3 regions of the Viridibacillus sp. FSL R5-0888 genome follow, and region 2 is predicted to be linked to each of the others. Evidence: a T-box and tRNA genes for the amino acid it is inferred to sense, from the RefSeq annotation. Region 2 holds a T-box; the other regions hold tRNA genes.
What was found. A T-box is a leader RNA that pairs with one kind of tRNA and senses whether it is charged. The one in region 2 lies ahead of argS (arginine--tRNA ligase), so its partner is inferred to be a tRNA-Arg.
Positions count from the first base shown of each region.

Region 1 (3,478 bases), 1.5 Mb from region 2:
CGAGTTGCAGCCTACAATCCGAACTGAGAACGATTTTATGAGATTAGCATACCCTCGCGAGTTAGCGACTCTTTGTATCGTCCATTGTAGCACGTGTGTAGCCCAGGTCATAAGGGGCATGATGATTTGACGTCATCCCCACCTTCCTCCGGTTTGTCACCGGCAGTCACCTTAGAGTGCCCAACTAAATGATGGCAACTAAGATCAAGGGTTGCGCTCGTTGCGGGACTTAACCCAACATCTCACGACACGAGCTGACGACAACCATGCACCACCTGTCACCAATGTCCCCGAAGGGAAAACTCTATCTCTAGAGCGGTCATTGGGATGTCAAGACCTGGTAAGGTTCTTCGCGTTGCTTCGAATTAAACCACATGCTCCACCGCTTGTGCGGGCCCCCGTCAATTCCTTTGAGTTTCAACCTTGCGGCCGTACTCCCCAGGCGGAGTGCTTAATGCGTTAGCTGCAGCACTAAGGGGCGGAAACCCCCTAACACTTAGCACTCATCGTTTACGGCGTGGACTACCAGGGTATCTAATCCTGTTTGCTCCCCACGCTTTCGCGCCTCAGTGTCAGTTACAGACCAGAAAGTCGCCTTCGCCACTGGTGTTCCTCCAAATCTCTACGCATTTCACCGCTACACTTGGAATTCCACTTTCCTCTTCTGCACTCAAGTCTCCCAGTTTCCAATGACCCTCCACGGTTGAGCCGTGGGCTTTCACATCAGACTTAAGAAACCACCTGCGCGCGCTTTACGCCCAATAAATCCGGACAACGCTTGCCACCTACGTATTACCGCGGCTGCTGGCACGTAGTTAGCCGTGGCTTTCTAATAAGGTACCGTCAAGGTACGTTCAGTTACTAACGTACTTGTTCTTCCCTTACAACAGAGTTTTACGATCCGAAAACCTTCATCACTCACGCGGCGTTGCTCCATCAGACTTTCGTCCATTGTGGAAGATTCCCTACTGCTGCCTCCCGTAGGAGTTTGGGCCGTGTCTCAGTCCCAATGTGGCCGATCACCCTCTCAGGTCGGCTATGCATCGTTGCCTTGGTAGGCCGTTACCCCACCAACTAGCTAATGCACCGCGGGCCCATCTAGTAGTGACAGCCGAAACCGCCTTTCAGCATTTTGCCATGTGACAAAATGGATTATTCGGTATTAGCCCCGGTTTCCCGGAGTTATCCCAATCTACTAGGTAGGTTGCCCACGTGTTACTCACCCGTCCGCCGCTAAATCAGAAGAAGCAAGCTTCTTCATCATTCGCTCGACTTGCATGTATTAGGCACGCCGCCAGCGTTCGTCCTGAGCCAGGATCAAACTCTCCATAAAAGTAGTTTGAAAGCTCATTAGCTTTGCTAGCGTATCATCCGAAGATGATATCTATTTTTGTTTTGATCCACCAACAGAGTTGATGTTCAAAAACATTTATTGATTAACGTCTTGCATGTTCAGTTTTCAAGGTTCATAAATTATATTGGAGCGGGTGAAGAGAATCGAACTCTCGACAACAGCTTGGAAGGCTGTGGTTTTACCACTAAACTACACCCGCATTAATATTATGTTTTTAAAAAATATGGCGCGCCCGGCAGAAGTCGAATCCACAACCTTCTGATCCGTAGTCAGACGCTCTATCCAATTGAGCTACGGGCGCATATCGTATATTATATATTATAAGTGTTTGGTGCGGTCGAGAGGACTTGAACCTCCACCGAGTAAACCTCGACTAGGCCCTCAACCTAGCGCGTCTGCCATTCCGCCACGGCCGCATTTTAATTGAAACATGTAGGTTATATTATATCACCTTAAAACATAATGTCAAGTTAAAATGGTGAGTCATGCAGGATTCGAACCTGCGACCCTCTGATTAAAAGTCAGATGCTCTACCAACTGAGCTAATGACTCGTAGCTAAAATAATGAAAATGGCTGGGGTACCTGGATTCGAACCAGGGCATGACGGAATCAAAATCCGTTGCCTTACCGCTTGGCTATACCCCAAAAATAAATGGCGGTCCGGACGGGACTCGAACCCGCGACCTCCTGCGTGACAGGCAGGCATTCTAACCAACTGAACTACCGGACCATATAAAGATTGGTGACCCCTACGGGATTCGAACCCGTGTTACCGCCGTGAAAGGGCGGTGTCTTAACCGCTTGACCAAGGGGCCATATGGCTCCGAAGGTAGGACTCGAACCTACGACCGTCCGGTTAACAGCCGGATGCTCTACCACTGAGCTACTTCGGAAAAATATGTTGCATTTCGTTACATTTTGTCGTCATCACCTTGTCGACTTTTATTATTATAGACAGGTATTTTGAAAAGGTCAAGCATTTTTCTAAAAAAACTTTCAACCAATTTGTTTAATGTGCCCTAAACACTTGCTACAACGGTATTTTGCGGGGTTCATTCTTTTTTTTCTATCATAGTTTGTACCACATTTTATACATATATAAGTATAACTTTTATTAGACTTCTTCCCCGTTATCTCTGTTAAGTTAGAACAGTATCTAGGAGCATTAGTTTCTTTTAATAGAAACCGAAAATCTGCATCCCGATGTTTATACCCCTTTCCTTCTATATGAAGATGATAATGACATAGCTCATGACGAATAATCCCTTCTACTTCTTGAATACCGAACTTTTCAAACGCTTTCGGATTAATCTCTATATTATGAGATCGTAATAAGTATCTACCGCCTGTAGAGCGTAATCGCTTATTAAAATAAGCTTGATGTCTAAATGATTTATGGAATACATTTATAGAGATTTCTATTACAAGGTTTTGTAGCTCTTTATCTGTCATATTATCCTTCCCTTTCTTCTATAAAATAAACCTCGCTTTAAAGCGAGGTTTATTTTCCTGCTATTTTAATCGATTTGTTTTGATGGGGGAAGCATCGTTAAGGCAATTCTCCCTTTATCCTTTTCAATCTTTTCTACCCATACTGTTACGATGTCGCCAAGAGCTACTACATCTAAAGGATGTTTTACATAGCCGTTTTTTAATTTAGAAATATGGACAAGACCATCTTGTTTAACACCGATATCGACAAATGCACCGAAATCCACTACGTTGCGTACCGTCCCTTGCATCTCCATTCCTGATTGCAAATCTTCCATTTTCAAAATATCTTTCTTTAATAATGGTTGCGGGAAAGCGTCGCGTGGATCACGTGAAGGTTTCATCAATGTATCAATGACATCTTTTAACGTTACTTCACCTATATCCAACTGGGAGCTCAAAGTTGAAATATCTAAGTTTGCTAGCGCTTTTTCAGCTTCTGTTGTACCTAGCTGTTCCTTCTTAATAGAAGCAACTTCAAGTAGTTGGTTTGCAAGGTCATAACTTTCTGGGTGAATACCCGTTGCATCTAACGGGTTTTTCGCTTCAGAAATTCGTAAGAAACCGATTGCTTGTTCATACGTTTTAGCCCCCAGACGCGGAATTTTCTTCAACTGTGTACGAGCTGTAAA
Region 1 covers NZ_JBBPAU010000001.1:364,923-368,400, reverse strand. Annotated here, with positions in the region: rRNA gene MKY02_RS01925 (16S ribosomal RNA) at 1-1,333, opposite strand, end outside; tRNA gene MKY02_RS01920 (tRNA-Gly) at 1,480-1,553, opposite strand; tRNA gene MKY02_RS01915 (tRNA-Arg) at 1,579-1,655, opposite strand; tRNA gene MKY02_RS01910 (tRNA-Leu) at 1,684-1,770, opposite strand; tRNA gene MKY02_RS01905 (tRNA-Lys) at 1,831-1,906, opposite strand; tRNA gene MKY02_RS01900 (tRNA-Gln) at 1,926-2,000, opposite strand; tRNA gene MKY02_RS01895 (tRNA-Asp) at 2,009-2,085, opposite strand; tRNA gene MKY02_RS01890 (tRNA-Glu) at 2,096-2,170, opposite strand; tRNA gene MKY02_RS01885 (tRNA-Asn) at 2,174-2,248, opposite strand; gene MKY02_RS01880 (SprT family protein) at 2,352-2,807, opposite strand; gene MKY02_RS01875 (Tex family protein) at 2,873-3,478, opposite strand, start outside.
Region 1: it encodes a tRNA-Arg, which carries the amino acid that the T-box ahead of argS (arginine--tRNA ligase) is inferred to sense. The anticodon was not compared.

Region 2 (3,478 bases):
AAATTTTCTCAGCAAAGATAGTTGGCTTAGATGTGGCAACAGCTAGTGTTTTTTCTTTTTTCTTTAAAGTTTCAAGAAGTGTTTCGATTCCTGGATAGACTTCATTTTCATATAAGCCGTGCTGTTGAAATCTTTCACGATAATAACCGATTGCCTCATTTACTTGTTGTTCAGTTAAATCGTAATAAGCCTGAAAAGACTCTTGCAAAGGTGGTCCTATGAAAAAATCTAATTTTGAATAATCGACTATTTCTATATTCAGCTTTTCTAATGCGTATGCGACACTTTTTGTAATTCCGACTTTTGGATCCGTTAATGTGCCATCTAAATCAAATAATATATATTGGTAATTCATTCGTTCCTCACCTCTGAATATTAGTATTAGCTACATCTCTTTCGGTGCCTGAATTCCTAATAAACGCAAACCTTCTTCAATCACGATAGCAACACAAGCACATAATGTTAGTTTCACCTGCATTGTAGCTTTGTCTTCTAGTATTCTTGTGTGGGCATAATACTTATTAAATGCTCTTGAAAGTTCGATTAAATACTTGGCAATTTGCGAAGGGTCCGCAAGTTCAAGTGCTTTTGCCACAACTTCAGGGAAACCTTTTAGTGAGATGACAACTGGCCAAGCCTCATCAGATAACCCCTCAAATTGGCTGACCTCAGTACTATACTGACCTTTTCGTAGAAGTGAGCAAATCCGTGCATACGTATATTGAACATAAGGACCTGTCTCCCCTTCAAAATTCAACATTTCTTCAAGCGAAAACTCAATATCATTCATACGATGATTTTTTAAATCGTGGAAGATTACTGCTCCTGTTCCTACCACTTTCGCTATCTCTTCTTTTTGCTTTAGGTTTGGATTTTTTTCCTCAATATTCTTGCCTGCTAATTGGATAGCCTCATTTAATACTTCTTCAAGTAATACAACTTTCCCCTTACGAGTAGACATTTTTTTGCCGTCTTTTAACATCATGCCAAACGGAATATGCTGTAACTCTTTTGCCCACTCATACCCCATTCTCTCTAGTACGTTAAATAACTGTTTAAAATGTAGAGATTGTTCATTTCCCACTACGTAAAATGATCTTGTTGAATTATAAGTTTCATTTCTATATAGGGCAGCAGCTAAATCACGGGTCGCATATAAAGTTGTGCCATCCGTTTTCTTAATCAAACATGGTGGCATATCTTCTAAATTTACAACCATTGCACCGTCCGATACTTCAAGAAGTCCCTGTTCAGCTAATAATTCAACAACTCTCTCCATTTTATCATTATAAAATGCTTCGCCCGCAAACGAATCGAAACGTATGCCAAGTAATGCATAGACCTGTTCAAATTCCTTTAGCGATGCTTCTCTAAACCATTGCCATAATTGCAGTGCTTCTTCATCACCCTGCTCTAACTTTTTAAATGCTGCACGTGCTTGATCATTCAATGAGTCATCTTGATCTGCTACTTCATGAAATTTGACATATATCTTCAGTAATTCACGTACTGGAGACTGCTCAATCAGCTCTTTATTCCCCCATAAATGATAAGCGACAATCAGCTTGCCAAATTGAGTACCCCAATCTCCTAAATGATTGATGCGTACTACTTCATAACCATTTTTCTCTGCAATATTAGCTACTGCATTACCGATAACTGTTGACCGTAAATGCCCCATTGAAAAAGGCTTTGCAATATTAGGGGATGAAAAATCAATCGTAATCGTTTGACCTTCTCCAAATTTTTGTTGTCCGTATGCAGATTGAGAGGAAACTATGCTAGATAATACACCTTTCGAGATTTCCGATTGCTTTAGAAAAATATTCACATATCCACCAACAGCTTCAACCTTTTCAATAATGTCATTGTTAACTTTTTCACTTATTTCTTTAGCTATTATATTTGGTGATTTGCGGAAAATTTTCGCTAATGCAAAGCAAGGAAAAGCATAATCACCTAAATGTGCATACTTTGGCTTTTCAATTGTTTGTTCAATATCACTCTTTGCTAATTGACCTTCTACTGCTTCAAATAATGTATTGATTATCAATTGTTTGTCTTCCATTCTATTTCCCCCTCAAATAATAAAAACATTGTTCGTTCCAAACAAAATTTCCGTTGATACTCTGCCGTAATGGTACAGAAAGCCATAAAAAAAGCCCCCGTCTCAAAACAAGAGACGAGAGCATAGATCCCGTGGTACCACTCTGGTTGCCACAATATGTGACCACTTTCAATTGTTAACGAGGTGACTCCCCGATCTTTTCTACTGCTATTTCAAAAAGTTTCTCCAAAGTGCGCTTCATTCATGTTCCATGTATTAGGCTCCCACCATCCCTAACTCGCTTGACATATCCTCATAAACTACTCTCTTTATCAAAGAATTTTTTTATTAAATTGTAACTATGGTATATTTAATTTGTAAATAAGTCAATGTTTGAGAAAAAAATATAACTAGAAATTTATTTTCACATAAAAATTTCAAACCAATTTTTGGTATAAATCAAAATTTTAATAAAAAATTCAACTGTTTGTCATAGAAATTTCAATTAGTACTTAGTCATAACACTTTGTTGTAAAATCACAAAAAACACACTCGAATTCCTCGAATTTCTCCACTTTAATATTCTTTCATTTTAGATGAGTATTTCCAAAAAATTTCCCTTCATGTTTGGCAATAGTCAAATCAATTACAACTATTTGATAAACTTTTTGTATAATACCTTCCTATTTATTAAATCTACAAAACTCCTATTTATTACGTTCTTTCCTATATATAATAACAAGTCTTCATACGTTAATAATTCAAGTTGAACTGACCATCAACTTAAAGCAGATTAAACCTCTCTATCTTTTACTTTAGAAAAATTACATTCTTCCATTTTTCACATACCCATTAATTTAGCCAGCTAATATATAACCTAGTCATAATATCAACCATTAATTAACTAACTACAAATTCTATGAATTAAATGATGGTCTCATACAAACTCCTAAAAAATACAAGTCTGTTTTTCTTCAAAACTAAGAAATTCATATTATTGACACAAATATTTTAATCGTATACTATTGAGACGTAAAGTAATCTTGAAGTCAAAAAGTTACCATGTTTAAACGGTTCAGGAGGTAGAACTAATTATTTAAGTTCATGAGTAATAGAGTTTCAAATCAAAGTAAAAATTAATTGGTCAAGAAGTACTCAAAATTACATAATCATTTTGGGTCCTTATAAATTATTTTACGAAGACAATTAGATCATGAAAATATTTAAAGGGTATTTTATTTTAACGCTTTCTATAAATCTCATTAAAGAGATTTTGGGGAATAGAGAGTAAAATTAGACAAGCTCAGGTATTTTTCCGAATAAGCAGTCTGATAAGGTAAGTATATAGGTTAAAAAAACAAGAAAAAGAGGTACAATACGTGAGCACAAATAAGAAAAAAATCCACTACGCATGGTGGTTATTATTAGGTT
Region 2 covers NZ_JBBPAU010000001.1:1,852,085-1,855,562, reverse strand. Annotated here, with positions in the region: partial or broken gene MKY02_RS09205 (HAD family hydrolase) at 1-355, opposite strand, end outside; gene argS (arginine--tRNA ligase) at 386-2,068, opposite strand; T-box leader at 2,176-2,392, opposite strand; gene MKY02_RS09195 (MFS transporter) at 3,427-3,478, shown strand, end outside.

Region 3 (3,478 bases), 1.7 Mb from region 2:
TTTCACATCAGACTTAAGAAACCACCTGCGCGCGCTTTACGCCCAATAAATCCGGACAACGCTTGCCACCTACGTATTACCGCGGCTGCTGGCACGTAGTTAGCCGTGGCTTTCTAATAAGGTACCGTCAAGGTACGTTCAGTTACTAACGTACTTGTTCTTCCCTTACAACAGAGTTTTACGATCCGAAAACCTTCATCACTCACGCGGCGTTGCTCCATCAGACTTTCGTCCATTGTGGAAGATTCCCTACTGCTGCCTCCCGTAGGAGTTTGGGCCGTGTCTCAGTCCCAATGTGGCCGATCACCCTCTCAGGTCGGCTATGCATCGTTGCCTTGGTAGGCCATTACCCCACCAACTAGCTAATGCACCGCGGGCCCATCTAGTAGTGACAGCCGAAACCGCCTTTCAGCATTTTGCCATGTGACAAAATGGATTATTCGGTATTAGCCCCGGTTTCCCGGAGTTATCCCAATCTACTAGGTAGGTTGCCCACGTGTTACTCACCCGTCCGCCGCTAAATCAGAAGAAGCAAGCTTCTTCATCATTCGCTCGACTTGCATGTATTAGGCACGCCGCCAGCGTTCGTCCTGAGCCAGGATCAAACTCTCCATAAAAGTAGTTTGAAAGCTCATTAGCTTTGCTAGCGTATCATCCGAAGATGATATCTATTTTTGTTTTGATCCACCAACAGAGTTGATGTTCAAAAACATTTATTGATTAACGTCTTGCATGTTCAGTTTTCAAGGTTCATAAGATATATATGGTGGAGCCTAGCGGGATCGAACCGCTGACCTCCTGCGTGCAAGGCAGGCGCTCTCCCAGCTGAGCTAAGGCCCCGTATGGGTATAAGTAATAATGGTCGGGAAGACAGGATTCGAACCTGCGACCCCTTGGTCCCAAACCAAGTGCTCTACCAAGCTGAGCTACTTCCCGTTAATGGCGCGCCCGGCAGAAGTCGAATCCACAACCTTCTGATCCGTAGTCAGACGCTCTATCCAATTGAGCTACGGGCGCATATATTATCACTTGTATTAAATTAAAAGAAATGGTGCCGAGGACCGGAATCGAACCGGTACGGTAGTCACCTACCGCAGGATTTTAAGTCCTGTGCGTCTGCCAGTTCCGCCACCCCGGCATATTTTGGAGCGGAAGACGAGGTTCGAACTCGCGACCCCCACCTTGGCAAGGTGGTGTTCTACCACTGAACTACTTCCGCAATATGCTGATAAACTTAAAAATTATGGTGCGGGTGAAGGGAGTCGAACCCCCACGCCTTGCGGCGCTAGATCCTAAGTCTAGTGCGTCTGCCAGTTCCGCCACACCCGCATATAATGTTTTTTAAAAAATGGTGAGCCATGTAGGATTCGAACCTACGACCCTCTGATTAAAAGTCAGATGCTCTACCAACTGAGCTAATGGCTCAAATAAAATGAATGGTGCCGGCGAAAGGAGTCGAACCCTCGACCTACTGATTACAAGTCAGTTGCTCTACCAACTGAGCTACACCGGCAATGTTTATTTGAAAAATGGTGGAGGATGACGGGATCGAACCGCCGACCCCCTGCTTGTAAGGCAGGTGCTCTCCCAGCTGAGCTAATCCTCCATATTATTCGCCTAGCAACGTCCTACTCTCACAGGGGGAAACCCCCAACTACCATCGGCGCTAAAGAGCTTAACTTCCGTGTTCGGCATGGGAACGGGTGTGACCTCTTTGCTATCGTCACTAGACTATTTTAAGACAAGAATTATTATATCACTTCACTTAGCTAAAAGCAAGTGTTTTTTAAACTTTTTTAATAAGTTTTTCTTGTTCTCTCAAAACTGGATAAATTACATTGAAGTTTGTTAAGTAAAATTTGGTTAAGTCCTCGATCTATTAGTATTCGTCAGCTCCGTATGTCGCCACACTTCCACCTCGAACCTATCTACCTCATCGTCTTTGAGGGATCTTACTTACTTGCGTAATGGGAAATCTCATCTTGAGGGGGGCTTCATGCTTAGATGCTTTCAGCACTTATCCCGTCCACACATAGCTACCCAGCGATGCCCTTGGCAGAACAACTGGTACACCAGCGGTGTGTCCATCCCGGTCCTCTCGTACTAAGGACAGCTCCTCTCAAATTTCCTACGCCCACGACGGATAGGGACCGAACTGTCTCACGACGTTCTGAACCCAGCTCGCGTACCGCTTTAATGGGCGAACAGCCCAACCCTTGGGACCGACTACAGCCCCAGGATGCGATGAGCCGACATCGAGGTGCCAAACCTCCCCGTCGATGTGGACTCTTGGGGGAGATAAGCCTGTTATCCCCGGGGTAGCTTTTATCCGTTGAGCGATGGCCCTTCCATGCGGAACCACCGGATCACTAAGCCCGTCTTTCGACCCTGCTCGACTTGTAGGTCTCGCAGTCAAGCTCCCTTATGCCTTTACACTCTACGAATGATTTCCAACCATTCTGAGGGAACCTTTGGGCGCCTCCGTTACTCTTTAGGAGGCGACCGCCCCAGTCAAACTGCCCGCCTGACACTGTCTCCTACCCCGCTAAGGGGCATGGGTTAGAAGTTCAATACATCTAGGGTAGTATCCCACCAACGCCTCCTCCGAAGCTGGCGCTCCGGAATCTCTGGCTCCTACCTATCCTGTACAAGATGTATCAAAATTCAATATCAGGCTACAGTAAAGCTCCACGGGGTCTTTCCGTCCTGTCGCGGGTAACCTGCATCTTCACAGGTACTATAATTTCACCGAGTCTCTCGTTGAGACAGTGCCCAGATCGTTACGCCTTTCGTGCGGGTCGGAACTTACCCGACAAGGAATTTCGCTACCTTAGGACCGTTATAGTTACGGCCGCCGTTTACTGGGGCTTCAATTCGCACCTTCGCTTGCGCTAAGCACTCCTCTTAACCTTCCAGCACCGGGCAGGCGTCAGCCCCTATACGTCACCTTACGGTTTTGCAGAGACCTGTGTTTTTGCTAAACAGTCGCCTGGGCCTATTCACTGCGGCTCTCTCGGGCTTTCACCCTACTAGAGCACCCCTTCTCCCGAAGTTACGGGGTCATTTTGCCGAGTTCCTTAACGAGAGTTCTCTCGCACACCTTAGGATTCTCTCCTCGACTACCTGTGTCGGTTTGCGGTACGGGCACCTTTTACCTCGCTAGAGGCTTTTCTTGGCAGTGTGAAATCAGGAACTCCGGACATACGTCCTCGTCATCACAGCTCAACGTTATAGAAATGGGATTTGCCTCATTTCACGCCTCACTGCTTGAACATGCATAACCAACAGCATGCTTACCCTATCCTACTGCGTCCCCCCATTGCTCAAATGGTAAATAGGTGGTACAGGAATATCAACCTGTTGTCCATCGCCTACGCCTATCGGCCTCGGCTTAGGTCCCGACTAACCCTGAGCGGACGAGCCTTCCTCAGGAAACCTTAGTCATTCGGTGGACGGGATTCTCACCCGTCTTTCGCTA
Region 3 covers NZ_JBBPAU010000001.1:102,104-105,581, reverse strand. Annotated here, with positions in the region: rRNA gene MKY02_RS00545 (16S ribosomal RNA) at 1-617, opposite strand, end outside; tRNA gene MKY02_RS00540 (tRNA-Ala) at 765-840, opposite strand; tRNA gene MKY02_RS00535 (tRNA-Pro) at 860-936, opposite strand; tRNA gene MKY02_RS00530 (tRNA-Arg) at 941-1,017, opposite strand; tRNA gene MKY02_RS00525 (tRNA-Leu) at 1,050-1,138, opposite strand; tRNA gene MKY02_RS00520 (tRNA-Gly) at 1,145-1,219, opposite strand; tRNA gene MKY02_RS00515 (tRNA-Leu) at 1,245-1,329, opposite strand; tRNA gene MKY02_RS00510 (tRNA-Lys) at 1,350-1,425, opposite strand; tRNA gene MKY02_RS00505 (tRNA-Thr) at 1,438-1,513, opposite strand; tRNA gene MKY02_RS00500 (tRNA-Val) at 1,531-1,606, opposite strand; rRNA gene rrf (5S ribosomal RNA) at 1,616-1,731, opposite strand; rRNA gene MKY02_RS00490 (23S ribosomal RNA) at 1,860-3,478, opposite strand, start outside.
Region 3: it encodes a tRNA-Arg, which carries the amino acid that the T-box ahead of argS (arginine--tRNA ligase) is inferred to sense. The anticodon was not compared.